Regions from separate parts of the Bradyrhizobium sp. MOS001 genome, predicted to be linked through region 2. Evidence: riboswitches for the same ligand, from Rfam matches in the RefSeq annotation. Region 2 holds a riboswitch; the other holds the start of a gene.
What was found. Region 2 has a riboswitch for S-adenosylmethionine ahead of CT676_RS20130 (O-succinylhomoserine sulfhydrylase). Riboswitches for the same ligand answer to the same signal wherever they lie in the genome.
Positions count from the first base shown of each region.

Region 1: linked by a shared signal. The riboswitch ahead of CT676_RS33035 (homoserine O-acetyltransferase) and the one ahead of CT676_RS20130 (O-succinylhomoserine sulfhydrylase) in region 2 are both predicted to bind S-adenosylmethionine.

Region 1 covers NZ_SPVJ01000040.1:7,047-14,666, forward strand. Annotated here, with positions in the region: gene CT676_RS33015 (MOSC domain-containing protein) at 1-336, shown strand, start outside; gene CT676_RS33020 (TIGR02594 family protein) at 462-1,148, opposite strand; gene CT676_RS33025 (alpha/beta hydrolase) at 1,364-2,227, shown strand; gene metW (methionine biosynthesis protein MetW) at 2,287-2,949, opposite strand; gene CT676_RS33035 (homoserine O-acetyltransferase) at 2,965-4,167, opposite strand; SAM riboswitch at 4,259-4,338, opposite strand; gene CT676_RS33040 (chorismate mutase) at 4,543-5,391, shown strand; gene CT676_RS33045 (histidinol-phosphate transaminase) at 5,428-6,522, shown strand; gene CT676_RS33050 (prephenate/arogenate dehydrogenase family protein) at 6,519-7,457, shown strand; gene CT676_RS33055 (DUF2125 domain-containing protein) at 7,569-7,620, opposite strand, start outside.
Region 2 covers NZ_SPVJ01000015.1:45,151-52,770, forward strand. Annotated here, with positions in the region: gene CT676_RS20110 (MATE family efflux transporter) at 1-1,389, opposite strand, end outside; gene CT676_RS20115 (hypothetical protein) at 1,552-2,604, opposite strand; gene CT676_RS20120 (PAS domain S-box protein) at 2,709-3,122, opposite strand; gene CT676_RS20125 (2'-deoxycytidine 5'-triphosphate deaminase) at 3,240-4,346, opposite strand; SAM riboswitch at 4,457-4,536, shown strand; gene CT676_RS20130 (O-succinylhomoserine sulfhydrylase) at 4,608-5,804, shown strand; gene CT676_RS20135 (SGNH/GDSL hydrolase family protein) at 5,964-6,953, opposite strand; gene CT676_RS20140 (lipolytic enzyme) at 6,966-7,620, opposite strand, start outside.

The sequences.
Region 1 (7,620 bases), on a different contig from region 2:
GTCCGGGCGATCGAGACCATGCTCGGCGGCGCCGCAGTCAATCCGCTGCGCTTCCGCGCCAATCTCTACGTGAAGGGCTGGCCGGCCTGGTCCGAGCTCGAGCTCGTCGGCGAGACGCTGGCGATCGGCGAGGCCCGGCTCAAGGTGGTCAAGCGCATCGTCCGCTGCCCGGCGGTCAACGTCGATCCCAAGACCGCGCAGCGCGATCTCGAGATACCGCCGACGCTGTCGCGCAATCTCGGCCACATGGATTGCGGCATCTATGCCGAGGTCATCGCCGATGGCGAGATCGGCGTCGGTGACGCGATCGCGGTGGAAGCGCCGAAGCTGGTGTGAGCCGTCCGCCGCTGCCGTAGTGTGGGCAAAGCGAAAGCGTGCCCACCACTCCGGTCCATCTAACTCCGTTGCACCGCCGGTGGGCACGACGCTTGCGCGCCTTTGCCCACCCTACGGCTCCGTCGTCAGTTCGGCATCACATACGCATAGATCCGGCCGCGCGAGACCGGCGCCTCGCGAACACGATTGCCGTTGTTGCCGGAAATCATGATCGGATTGCCCTGCGCGTCCACGCCGGTGATGATGCCGACATGGCCGCCCCGGCGACCGCGCGACATGACCGCGATGGCGCCGACCTGCGGACCGGAGACACGCGTGCCGTAGCGCGCGAACGAGCTCGCCATGTCGGAGCCGGTGCCCTGATGGCCGGTGTGCTGCAGCACCATGTTCATGAAGCGCGCGCACCACAGGCTGCCGCGCCCGGTCGGATTGCCGCCGATATAGCGACGCGCCTCGGACACGAGGCCGGATCCGCCGCCGAAGCCGCCACCGCTATTGGCCATTCCAGGATTGGTCATTCCGTTGTTGGCCATGCCGCCGACATTGGCGTTCGGATTGTAGCTCGCCTGGGTGTCGGCGAAGCCGCTCGCCTGCAACTGCGCCGCGCCGCGCTCGAAGCGCGAGCTGCGGGCATGGTGGCGATAATGACGGTAATGATGATGTCTGGCGTGATGCACGTAAGCGTGCCGCTCTGCGCTATGACGATGATGCGGCCGCGCTGAGGCCGGAGAAACGAACGCGGCAACCGCCGCGAAGAAAATCGCCAGCGCGACAACACAACGCGACAGGCGAGACGCAAACAACTCCAACATACTTCATCCTTCTTGACACCCCACTTCCCCAATCGGCCCGTGCGATGGCCGGCATCCGTCTGGCCGTTAAGCCGCCGGATGTGGCGAGAAAAAGACGCCACGCCCGCGAATAGCTGCGATGATTTTGTGCCGGTGCTGGCTTGAGGCTGCCGCATTGCGGACAACAACGTTAACTGCAATTCTCCAAAGGCGGCTTGAAGAGAGGGAAACAGTTAATGCCCCACGCCACGACCAGAGACGACGTCCGCATCTATTTCGAAGAAGCGGGTCAGGGAACGCCGATTATTTTTCTGCATGAGTTCGCGGCCGACTACACCAATTGGGAGCCGCAGATGCGCTACTTCTCGCGCAGCCATCGCTGCATCACCTATTCCGCGCGCGGCTACACGCCGTCGGACGTGCCTGATGGCGAGGTCTACACCTACAAGCATTTCTACACCGACGCGCTCGCGGTACTCGATCATCTCAAGATCGAGCGCGCGCATCTCGTCGGCCTGTCGATGGGCGCCTATTCGTCACTCCAGATCGGGTTGAACGCGCCGCAGCGCGCGCTGTCGATGACGCTGGCCGGCGTGGGCTCAGGATCGGAGATCGAGAATCTCGACAACTGGCGCAAGCAGTGCCGCGCCAACGCCGAGCAGTTCGAGACGCTCGGCTCCGCCGAGGTCGCAAAGGTCACGCGCGAGGCGCCGAGCCGGATTCCCTTCCTGGTCAAGGATCCGCGCGGCCATGCCGATTTCTACGCCGCACTGGCGCGCCACGATGCCAAGGGCTCCGCGAACACGATGCGCGGCTTCCAGGGCGGCAGGCCATCGATCTTTGCGATGACCGACGCGATCAGAGGCGTAGCGACACCGGCGCTGATCATCTGCGGCGACGAAGACGATCCCTGCGTCGGAGCAAGCCTGTTCCTGAAGAAGCACCTGCCCGCGGCGGGCCTCGCGATGTTTCCGAAATCCGGCCACGTGCTCAATCTCGAAGAGCCCGCGCTGTTCAACGAGAGCGTGGAGCGGTTCGTGACGCTGGTGGAAGCCGGGCGCTGGCCGGTGCGCGATCCGCGGTCGCTGGCGGCGCATTAGACTGCCAGCCGCTGTCATTCCGGGATGCGCCGACAGGCGCAGGCCCGGAATGACGGCAGCTACTTCCCCTGCCCGCGCGTGAGCAAGAACACACCCTGCTCGCCGAACATGTTCCACACCCACCACGGCAACCGCAGCCGCAATGGACGGCCGTAGAGATCCAGCGCCTCGGCGCGCTCCATCTTGACGTCGATCGCGTCGCAGAGCTCGACGAAATCCTTGATGGTGCAGAAATGGATGTTGGCGGTGTCGTACCAGGTCGCCGGCAGATTCTCGGTGCGCGGCATGTGGCCGCCGACCAGGAGCTGGAGCCGCATCTTCCAGAAGCCGAAATTCGGGAACGACACGATGGCGCGGCGGCCGATGCGCAGCAGATTCTCCAGCACGACCCGCGGCTGCCGCGTCGCCTGCAGCGTCTGCGACAGGATGACGTAATCGAAGGCGTCGTCGGGATAATTGACGAGATCGGTGTCGGCATCGCCCTGCACCACCGCGAGGCCCTTGGCGACGCAGCGATTGACGCCCTCGCGCGACAGCTCGATGCCGCGCCCGTCGATGCCGCGGGTCTCCAGAAGCTGGAGCAAATCGCCCTCGCCGCAGCCGACGTCGAGCACTTTCGAGCCGGGCTTGACCATCTCGGCGACCAGCAGATGATCGGCGCGAAACTGGCCTGACTGCTCCGTCGCAACGCCGCCCAGCGGCAGCACTTCCTGCACAGACATCGCTAGCCGTCCTTGTCAGTCAATCCTGCCGGTGAGCCCGCGCGCCTTCCCTGCCGATTGCAGGAAAGCACGGGCGATATCGAAGAATTCTGGCACGTCGAGCAGGAAGGCGTCATGGCCGCGATCGGTCTCGATCTCGGCGAACGACACCCGCGCGCTCGACGCGTTCAGCGCATGCACCAGTGCGCGCGATTCCGCGGTCGGGAACAGCCAGTCGCTGGTGAAGGAGACCACGCAGAAGCGCGTCTCGATGCCCGCGAACGCCTTCGCCAGCACGCCGCCATGGTCGCCGGCGATGTCGAAATAGTCCATCGCACGGGTCAGATAGAGATAGGAGTTGGCGTCGAACCGCTCGACGAAGGACGAGCCCTGGTAGCGCAGATAGCTCTCGACCTGGAAGTCGGCGTCGAACGAGAACGTCGGCAGCTCGCGGTCCTGCATGCGGCGGCCGAACTTGCGATGCAGCGCGGCGTCGGAGAGATAAGTGATGTGCGCGGCCATCCGTGCCACCGCAAGTCCGCGATGCGGATGGATGCCCTGATCCGTGTAGCGGCCGTTGTGCCAGTCGGGATCGGCCATCACGGCCTGGCGGCCGAGCTCGTGGAAGGCGATGTTCTGCGCCGAGTGCCGTGTCGAACAGGCAATCGCCAGCGCGGAGTACACGCGCTTGGGATAGGCCGCGGTCCATTGCAGCACCTGCATGCCGCCCATCGAGCCGCCGACCACCGCGAACAACGTGTCGATGCCGAGCCGGTCGATCAGCATCGCCTGCGCGCGCACCATGTCGGGAATGGTGATGACGGGGAAATCCAGGCCCCACACCTTGCCGGTCGCGGGATTGATCGAGGCCGGCCCGGTCGAGCCCATGCAGCCGCCGATCACGTTGGCGCAAATGATGAAGTAGTGCTGAGGATCAAGAGGTCGGCCGGGACCGACCAGCGTCTCCCACCAACCCGACTTGCCGGTGACGGGATGCACGTTGGCGACATGCTGATCGCCGGTCAGCGCATGGCAGATCAGCACCGCGTTGGAGCGATCAGCGTTGAGCTCGCCATAGGTCTGGTAGGCGATCTGGAACGGGGTGAGATCGATGCCGCAATCGAGCCGCAGCGGCTGCTCGGCGCCGAACTGCGCGACCTGCGAATTCGGATGATCCGCCTCATGCGACCGGTCGTCGGCACTGATCGCGGGACTCGGCACAGACTTGACGCCACCCATCTCTGACATCGCCCTCGTTTGCGATCAGACGTTCGATCGCAGTGACATCAGGCCATGAAAAACCCGGCCTGAACGATAGGTTCGGCCGGGATCGAAAGGGTCCCCGGCCTGTTTAGCGAGTTTTTTAACGTGGCTGCAAGCCGGCCGGCTCAAATGACCACGGAACAGGCAAAACCTACTGTCTTGGGCGGTTTTCGTCAAGTCGCGGTCCGGATTAGCCAAATTCGTCTCTGTCACATCAGCCCAAAAGGACGTCATTTCTCTTTGCTTTCGCCGCCCCGACTGCCTAATCAGGATATCGATCGCAGCGGATCCGAACCTACCAGCTTGCCTGGCCGATCCGCATTGGAACGCCTCTCAACAGTCCAGTCAGATATGTCCCACCGTCCGCCCGCGCCACCATCGCTCCAGGAATTGCGCAAGGAGATCGACGCGATCGACGAGGGCATGCATCGTCTCCTGATGCAGCGCGGCGACATCATCGACCGCCTGATCCAGGTAAAGCAGACCCAGGAGGTCGGCTCGGCGTTCCGCCCGGCGCGCGAGGCCGCCATGATGCGTGACATCGTCCAGCGTCATCGCGGCATCCTGCCGCTCGACACGGTCGAGAGCATCTGGCGCGTCATCATCTCGACGTTCACTTACGTCCAAGCGCCGTTCTCCGTGCATGCCGACATCTCGGTGAGCGAGCCGGCGATGCGCGATTCCGTGCGCTTCCATTTCGGCTTCACGGTGCCTTACGTCGCGCATTTCAGCGCGCAGGCCGCGGTCGAAGCGGTGGCGAAGTCCAAGGGCGATCTGGCGCTGGTCTCGGCGACCTCGAGCCGCACGCCATGGTGGCTGGAGCTGGAAGCGGACGGCGCACCGAAGATCATCGCGCGGATGCCCTTCGTCGAGCGCGCCGACCATCCGGCCGCGCTGCCGGTGTTCGCGATCTCCCGCGTCGCCGACAGCGCCGTGGTGACGGAGGTCGAGACCTTCAGCGTGCGCGTGTCCGGGTGGAACGCCGAGGTCGCGCGGGCGCTGTCGCCGCTCGCCGAGATCGTGGCAGTGCCCGATACCGCCTTCGACGGCGCAGCGCTGCTGGTCTCGGTCACGAGCGCGACCAGCATCGACAAGATCAAGGCTGCCCTGATCGAAGCGGGGGCCTCGGTGCGCTCCACGGCCCTCGTCGGCAGCCACGCAACGCGCTATACGGTGCCCTCGACCGGGTCGAAATCGTAGATCGCGAACCGCCTAAAGCTACTTCCGGAGTTGAAGATGTCCCGCCCCGTGCCGAATCCCGGCATTCTCGATATTGCGCCCTACACGCCCGGCAAGAGCCCGGTGGCTGAGCCGGGCCGCAAGGTGTTCAAGCTCTCGGCCAACGAGACGCCGTTCGGGCCCTCGCCCAAGGCGATCGAGGCGTTCAGGAACGTGGCGGCGCATCTGGAAGACTATCCGGAAGGAACCTCGCGCGTGCTGCGCGAAGCGATCGGGCGCTCTTTCGGGCTCGACCCCAACCGCATCATCTGCGGCGCCGGCTCGGACGAGATCCTCAATCTGCTCGCCCACACCTATCTCAGCCACGGCGACGAGGCGATCTCGACCACGCACGGCTTCCTGGTCTACCCGATCGCGACCATGGCGGTCGGCGCCAAGAACGTGGTCGCGCAGGAGACCAACCTCACCTGCAATGTCGACGCCATCCTCAAGGCGGTGACGCCGAAGACAAAGCTGGTCTGGCTCGCCAATCCCAACAATCCGACCGGCACCTATGTGCCGTTCGACGAGGTCAAGCGGCTGCGCGCCGGCCTGCCGTCGCACGTGCTGCTGGTGCTCGATGCCGCCTATTCCGATTACGTCTCGCGCAACGACTACGAGATGGGGATCGAGCTCGTCGCCACCACCGAGAACACCGTGGTGACGCACACCTTCTCCAAGATCCACGGCCTCGCCGCGCTGCGCGTCGGCTGGATGTTCGGTCCGGAGCACATCATCGACGCGGTCAACCGCATCCGCGGTCCCTTCAACGTGTCGACACCGGCGATGTATGCCGCGGTCGCAGCGATCGAGGACACTGCGCACCAGGCGATGTCGAAGCAGTTCACCGAGACCTGGCGCAACTGGCTCTCCGAGGAGATCGGCAAGCTCGGACTGAAGGTGACGCCCGGCGTCGCCAATTTCGTGCTGATCCACTTCCCGGAAAATGGCAAGACCGCGGACGAGGCCGACGCGTATCTTACCAAGCGCGGGCTGGTGTTGCGCGCGCTGAAGAACTACCGCCTGCCGCATTCGCTGCGCATGACCATCGGCACCGAGGAGGCCAACCGCCTCGTCGTCGAGGGCCTGCGCGACTTCATGGCCGGCAAATGAGCACCACACCGCACTTCCAGCGCGTTGCGCTGATCGGCTTCGGCCTGATCGGCGGCTCGATCGCGCGCGCTGCGAAGCTCCAGGGCTTGGCCTCCGAGATCGTCACCACCGCGCGCTCGGAGAAGACGCGCGCGCGGGTGCTGGAGCTCGGCATCGTCGACCAGGTCGTGGCGACCAATGCGGAAGCGGTGAAGGATGCCGATCTCGTCATCCTCTGCATTCCCGTCGGCGCCTGCGGGCCGGTGGCGCAGGAGATCGCTGCGCATCTCAAGCCGGGCGCGATCGTCTCCGACGTCGGCTCGGTCAAGGGCGCGATCGTCAGGGACATGGCGCCGCATCTGCCGAAGACCATTCATTTCGTGCCCGCGCATCCCGTCGCCGGCACCGAGCATTCGGGTCCCGATTCCGGTTTCGCCGAGCTCTTCATCAACCGCTGGTGCATCCTGACGCCGCCGGAAGGCGTCGATGCGGCGGCCACCGATCGTCTGCGCGCGTTCTGGGCGGCGATGGGCGCCAAGGTCGAGATCATGACGCCGGATCATCATGATCTCGTGCTCGCGATCACCAGCCACCTGCCGCATCTGATCGCCTACACCATCGTCGGCACCGCCGACGAGCTGGCGCAGGTGACGGAGTCCGAGGTCATCAAGTTCTCGGCCGGCGGCTTCCGCGACTTCACCCGCATCGCAGCGTCCGACCCGACGATGTGGCGCGACGTCTTCCTCGCCAACAAGGAAGCCGTGCTGGAGATGCTCGGCACCTTCACCGAGGATCTCGCCAAGCTCACCCGCGCGATCCGGCGCGGCGACGGCGAGGCGCTGTTCGACCACTTCACGCGCACGCGCGCCATCCGCCGCGGCATCGTCGAGATCGGCCAGGATTCGGCAGCGCCGGATTTCGGCCGGCCGCATGCGCAGCTCGGCAAGAAGCCGTAGCACCCCTCTCGCCTTCGTCATTGCGAGGAGCGTAGCGACGAAGCAATCCAGACTGTTTCCGAAGAGGAAGAGAAAGTCTGGATTGCTTCGCTTCGCTCGCAATGACGGGGATCAATACAGCGGCGGGATCTGCCCGACCTTGACCGGGCCGAGCAGCACGGCA
Region 2 (7,620 bases):
CCAGCGTGTCAGCACCACGCTGGAGCACGAGAGCAGGCCGAGCACGACCATCGAGCTCGCGGCCAGCCAGAAGAAGCTCTGCGCGGTGGCATCATGCGTCGACAGCCACCAGCCGATCGCCGCGATGTAGATCAGGCGCGCGGTCTGCGCCAGCACCGGCCCGATCACCTTGGCCGCGCCCTGCGACGAGAAATACATTGTCGAGGCGAGCCCGATGAAGGCGTAGAACGGCGCCACCGTCGACAGATATTCATGGCTGGTCGCGCGCACGGTGGCGCTGTCGGTGAAGATGTTGACCCAGAGATCTGGGAACAGCGCGACGAGGCACGCCGGCGCGCCGACGGCGACGAACGCGCTCGCACCGGCGATCCAGGCGATGCGCCGGGCGCGCGCGATGCGCACCGCGCCGATCGCCATGCCGATCATCGGCACCGAAGCGATGCCGAACGAGAACGCGATCGAGGTCAGCAAAAATTCCAGCCGCGCGCCGATGCCGTAGCCGGCGAGGATCGCAGTGCCGAACTTTGCCAGCATGTGGGTGAAGATCGAGATCGTCAGCACCGATTGCAGCGGCGAGAAGCAGGCGATGGCGCCGACCTTCAGGATATCGAAGAACATCGCCCATTGAACGCGCAGCCCGCGCAGTTTCGGTACGATTCGGGCGCGGCCGGAGAACAGGTACCAGCCCATCACACAGATGTTCATGGAATAGGCGATCAGCGAGCCGGCCGCGACGCCGCGCATGCCGAACTGCGGCACGGGCCCGAGCCCGAGGCCCAGCGTGCCGCCAAGCACGACCTGCATGACCGCGGAATTCAGCATCAACAGCGAGGGCAGCTTCATGTTGCCAGTGCCGCGCAACACGCCGGCCATGGTGTTGAGCAGCCACGGCAGCACGGCCCCGCCAAAAAACACCTGTGTGTAGGCGACCGCATGCGTCAGCACATCCCCGCGGCCACCAAGCATTTCCAGCACCTTGGGCCCGAAGATCAGCATGCCCAGCATGAAGACGAGGCCGAAGGTGATGCCGATCAAGAGCGCATGCGCGGCGAGCGTGCCGGCGCGCTCGCGGTCGCCTGCGCCGAGCGCCCGCGCGATGGCCGACGCCACGGCGCCGCCCATTGCCCCGCCGGACATCGTCATGGTCAGGATCACTGTCGGAAACACCAGCGCCATTGCCGCCAGCGCCTCGACGCCGAGCCTGCCGATATAGGAGGTCTCCGCTATCACCACACAGGTGCCGGCCGACAGCGCGACCACGTTCGGCCAGGCGAGTCCGAGCAGCGTGCGCAGAATCGGCCCGTCCATCAGCGCGCTTCGTACCGGCCGCGGAGGCGGCGGCAACGGACGCTCTTGTTCATCGACCGGGATTTCGGCGATGTCGGACATGTCCTCTCCCGGGCGCAGGCCATTCGCGGCGCGGCAATGCGTAGGTGTGCCAATAAATTTCTTCGCGCGGAAGGCGCGGCGACAGGCTTAGCACGACAATTGCCGATTCCTCCTGCGCCGGATGCAGGCGTGCCCTGCGGCAGCGCATTTCAACAGATGGAATTACTCAATGGTCCACACCAGCGGCGGCTGACCGCCCGCTGTCGGGCGCAGGTGCACGCCGATGTGCCGCCCGCATCCGGCAGCGAGCCCCTCGAACAACCCTTCCAGCACCCTGGTGCAGACGCGATGATAGTCGGCGACGTCATCCATCAGCTTCCAGCTCTGCTGACGAAATTCAAACGTGCCTTCTGATGCCGTCGTCTCGGCAGCGTCATCCTGCGCGGCAAACAGAGCGTTCAGGAACGCTGCGAACTCGCTGGCGCCACCACGGCTCATAGACAGCGCCGCGGCGACCTCGTCAAAATACTGCATCCCGATCAGCTTGCCAGTGAGGTGCAGGAGATAGCCGGCGTCTTCGGGGCCGAACAATTGCACCATGACGGGCGCGGCGGTGCGCACATATTCCATCGCGTAGTTGCGGTAGGCCTTTTCCAGCCGCGGCTTCGGCCAACTCGCGACGGGCAAGGCAGGCGCGGCTTTAGCGTCGAACAACGGCGCTTCCAGATGGCGCGCGAACACCAGGCGTTGATCCAGCCCGAGCTGGTGGTCGTACTGATAATAATAGCCTTCGAGCCCATCCTGACCGTCGACGCTCTGCTTGGTGCAGACGAAGCCGAGCCTGGTATCGCCGAGCGCGACGCCATTGTTGGCGTGCCAGCCGCGCAGCATCGCGCGGCTGACCTCACCCGGCACGCCGCAGATCGCGGTGCCCTTCCAGATCCAGCGCGGCGGCGGATAGCGGATCCAGGCTTTGCGGTCGCTCTCATACATGTACTCGACATGCACGCCGCCGATCCAGTTGGAGAGATAATGATATTGCGCGGCGGCCACCGCCGGCGGCAGATGATTGAGACCGAGCTTTTCGAGCCCCGGCAGGAAGCGCTCCTGCTGCTGGCGGCGAAACACGCGGAAGACGAATTCGGCAGCATCCGCCGTGCCGCGCCGTGTGACGACGGTGAGGATGAGTCCGGTGAAATAGGCGTGATAGAGGTCGGCGACCGCGCGCCAGCGCTTCCATTGCGCTTCTTGTGCTGCGTCTGTTGCGGCGGTCATGTTCGCTCCCGATCGTTGTTTTGATCGAGTGTGTCACTGCGACCTGTACGAGGCAACCTGACGCTCAGGCAGAGCGCCCTGCACGCCAGCCCGTCAATTCCGCATCACGAATTTTGCGCAAGCCTGGCCCCACGCTCGCGCTCGACGCGTTCGGTGACGTCGCGCGCCATCGCGACCGATCCGACCACGGCACCACCGGCATCGCGCACCAGCGCGAAGGTCATCTCGATGTAGAGCTTGCGTCCGCTCTGGTGCAGCGCGCGGGTCAGCGTCGGCCTGCCCGCAAGCTTCATCGCCCCGGTGGCAAGCGCAGCTTCGAAGCCCTTCCAGTGCGCGGCGCGCAGATGTTCGGGAATGATCAGATCGAGGTTCTGGCCGAGCGCTTCGTCGGCGGAGAAGCCGAACAAGGCGGTCGATGCACGATTCCAGCGCGTGATGGTGCCAGAGCGATCCGAATAGATCAGCGCGTCCGCGACGTCGTCGAGGATTCTTGCGTCGAGTTCGGATTGAACACTCATCTCGCCACCTCGCATGCAGCCGGATTTCAGCTTGCATCCCGGCAGTAGTCAATCGAGGGGCTGCGGCGTACTGGATGCCCCGGTCAAGCCGGGGCATGACAGTAGTAGAGTGTGGAGCTACACCCGAAAATGCTTCGATAGTTTGAGGCCCTGCGCCTGGTAGTTCGAGCCGATGCGCTGGCCGTACATCGCGTCGGGGCGCGCCAGCATTTTCTCGTAGACGAGACGGCCGACGATCTGGCCGTGCTCGAGAATGAACGGCACCTCGCGCGAGCGCACTTCGAGCACGGCGCGCGATCCCTGCCCGCCAGCTCCGGCATAGCCGAAGCCGGGATCGAAGAAGCCGGCATAGTGCACGCGGAACTCGCCGACCAGGGGATCGAACGGCACCATCTCCGCGGCGTAGTCGGGCGGCACCTGCACGGCTTCCTTGGAGGCGAGGATGTAGAACTCGCCGGGGTCGAGGATCAGGCTGCCGTCGGGACGCGCCGAGATCGGTTCCCAGAAATCCTCCACCGCATAGCCGGAGCGGCGGTCGACGTCGACGACACCGGTGTGGCGCTTGGCGCGATAGCCGACGAAGCCGTTGGCCTTCTCGCCGGAGAGGTCGACGGAGACGGCAACGCCGCCGGTGAGATCGGCATCGTCGAGATCGACGAGACGCTCGGTCGCATGCAGCGCCTCGAGCTCGTCGATGTTGAGGATGGCATCTCCGGTGCGGAAGCGTACCTGGCTCAGGCGCGAGCCCTCGCTGACCAGTACCGGAAACGTCTTCGGGCTGATCTCGGCGTAGAGCGGGCCGTGATAGCCGGCGCCGATCATGTCGAAGCGTCGGGTGCCGTCGGCGATGACACGGGTGAAGACATCGAGCCGGCCGGTCGAGCTTTTCGGGTTCGCGGCGGCGACGATCTCCGGCGGCAGCGCCAGGCTTTCCAAGAGCGGCACGATGTAGACGCAGTTGGTCTCCAGCACTGCGCCATCGGCGAGGCTGAACTCGTGCAGCTTTAACTCGTCGATGCGCTCGGCGACGGTCGCGCCGGGACCCGGCAGGAAGCTGGCGCGAACGCGATAGGCGATGTCGCCGAGGCGAAGGTCGAGGCTCGCCGGCTGGATCTGGCTTTCGACGAAGTCATAAGCGGGCAGGATGAGGCCCGCCTTCGCCATCGCCGCGATCATGCGGTCGGGCAGGATACCATTGGCGTCGGCGGCAACCGTGAAGCTCAACCGGGGGTCCTCGTCAGGGGTCAAATGCATCCGGACATGCGGGAAATAGCAGCCTTTTACGGCTATCCGATGGACGCCTTGACGGAAAGGCCATTGCGGAATATGAGCATCACTTATCCCGTGGTGATTTGAGCCGGCCGGCTTGCAGCCACGTTAAATAAGTCGCTAAACAGGCCGGGGACCTCTGTGATCCCGGCCCGTGGAAGTTATCCAGGCCGGTTTTTTTGTGACCATTTTCGATGGTCACGCAGAGGAGGTCCTATGTCGAAGTCCCCGGCGTCCACCACGCAATACCGTCCCGAAACCCGCCTGGTCCATTCCGGCACCCTGCGCTCGCAATATGGCGAGACGTCGGAGGCGCTGTTCCTGACCCAGGGCTACGTCTACAACAGCGCCGAGGAGTGCGAGGCGCGGTTCAAGGGCGAGGACCCCGGCTTCATCTATTCGCGCTATTCCAACCCGACCATCTCGATGTTCGAGCGCCGCATGATCGAGCTCGAAGGCGCCGAAGCCGCCCGCTCGGCCGCGACCGGCATGGCCGCGGTGACGACCGCGATCCTGGCGCCGCTGAAGGCCGGCGATCATGTGGTGGCCTCGCGCGCCCTGTTCGGCTCCTGTCTCTACGTCATTCAGGATCTCTTGCCGCGCTACGGCATCGAGACGACGCTGGTCGACGGAGCCGATCTCGACCAGTGGCAGCGCGCCTTGCGGCCGAACACCAAGACGTTCTTCCTGGAGAGCCCGACCAACCCGACGCTCGACGTGCTCGACATTCCAGGGATCGCCGAGATCGCGCACAGCGGCGGCGCGCGGCTCGTCGTCGACAACGTGTTCGCGACGCCGATCTGGCAGAGCCCGCTCGCGTTAGGGGCCGACGTCGTGGTCTATTCCGCGACCAAGCACATCGACGGCCAGGGCCGTTGTCTCGGCGGCATCATCCTGTCGTCGGAAGCGTTCATCGCCGAGCACATCCACAATTTCATGCGCCAGACCGGCCCGTCGATCTCGCCGTTCAACGCGTGGGTCCTGCTCAAGGGCCTGGAAACGCTCGGCGTACGCGTGCGCGCGCAGACCGAGACGGCGGGACGCATCGCCGACGTGCTGGCGAGCCATCCGAAGATTTCGCGCCTGGTCTATCCCGGCCGCGCCGATCATCCGCAGGCAGCTCTCGTGAAGAAGCAGATGCGCGGCGGCTCGACGCTGGTCGGCTTCGAGGTCAAGGGCGGCAAGCAGGGTGCGTTCCGCGTGCTCAACGAGCTCAAGCTTGCAAAAATCTCGAACAATCTCGGCGATGCCAAGAGCCTCGTCACGCATCCGGCGACCACGACGCATCAGCGCCTCAAGCCGGAAGACCGCGCCGCGCTCGGAATCAGCGAGGGCTTCATCCGCTTCTCGGCGGGGCTCGAGCATGCGGATGATCTGATCGAGGATCTGACTGCGGCGCTGGAGAAGGCGTGAGGGCTTCACGAGCTCGGAACGTAGGGTGGGCAAAGCGACTTGTCCGCCGTAGCTCGAAGAGCGAAGGCGGAAGCGTGCCCACCATTCACGATCATATCGCCGATAGATGGTGGGCACGGCGCGCGAAGAGCGCGCCTTTGCCCACCCTACGGCACCGAGCTACATCGGCCGATACGTCCGCACGTCGGCGGGCACGTTGACGCCGAGCTTGATCTGGCCGACGGAGCGGATGATGTCGTCGCCGAGGATCTGCGCGAAGCAGGCATAGCCCCAATCGTTCATATGCAGGCCGTCGGCGATCACGAAACTCTCGACCGGGATCGATTGATTCTCGTGCCAGTCGCGCATCACCTCGAAGCGGGGGAAGATGCCGACGTGACGGAGCTCGGCGACCTTGCCGAGCAGGTGCACCATCTTGCCGGCGCTCTCCTTGCGCTGGTTGACGGCCGGCGAATATTGCGGATCGACCAGCACGATGTCGGCGCCGCCAGCGGCCTGGATGCGGGAGATGCCGTCCTCGACCATCTTGGCGGTGTCACCGGGATCGAGATTGCGCAGCACCGCATTGGTGCCGACCTGCCAGATCACGAGATCCGGATGCACGTCGATCACCTCCTTCTGGAGGCGCTTCATCATCTCGGGCGCGTCCTCGCCGCCGACGCCGGCGTTGATGACGGTGATGTCGGCGGTCGGATATTGCCGGCGGAGCTGCGCGGCGAGACGGTTCGGATAGTTGAAATCGGGCGAGCTCGCGCCATAGCCTGCCGTCGACGACGAGCCGAACGCGACGATCACGACGGGTTTGCCGGCGACGAGCTTGCCCGCGACATGCGGCAGCGAGCCCATCGCCTTCGAGCCACCCTTCGGCGTGAGGCAGGGCACGCGGCTGAAAATGTCCCCGGCGGATTTCGCGACCTGCTTCACCTTGTCGATGGCGCGGGCGGTCACGCCGCGCTGCTCGTGGGACGTCGCGGCGACGGTGGTCTGGGAAGGCGAAGCGGAAGCCGGACTAGCGGCCTGCTGCGGCGCGGGCGTTGCCTGCGTGGCCTGCGCCTGCACTGGTGCCAGCGACACCGGCGTCAGGAGCAGCAGAGCCGCCGCGGGCGCAGCCAGCCATGCAGTCAACCAAAAAGGGCGGAGAGAACTCATTAACGCTAGACCTCAATTTTGCTGCTGGGCCGGCCCCAGATGGGCTGCGTCGATCACAAACTGTGCCAACGCCCGGCCAAGGCAGTCATGGACCTGTTTCGCCAGCTCTGGCCCGCGGGACGGGCTGAACAGGTCGAACTGACCCTGATCATTCCACTGCCGCATGATCGCGAAACGGTCGAACAGCGGGATGTCATGCTCCTGCGCCACCACCCGCATATTGTCGAGATAGGGCGGCACCGAGATCATGGTTTCGGTACGCGGGCTGTACTGCAAGTTCATCAACACGACGTCAGCCCCTGCTTTTTGCAGCGCGGAAACCCCTTCGGTTACCGCCCCGCGAAAATCATCGGGATCAATCGCTCGGATAGCATCCACAGTCCCGGTCTGCCAGATGACCAAAGTAGGCCTTTTTGCTTCCATCAGCTTAACGAAGGTGGCGGCCGCCTCCTCGGCCGTCTTCTTGCTCTGTATTTCTACGGAGACGTGCACGGTCTCCGACGGCAGCAGCCTGTCCTGCAGGATGGCCTGCATGCGCGCCGGATAGGAGCTGTCCTCCGAGGCCGGAATCGTGGTCGAACGGCTGCCGATGACGAGGATTTCGAGCGGTTTGCCGGCCTTGATGGCATCGGCGACCCTCGGAAGCTGGCTTTCAGTGGTGAGCAGA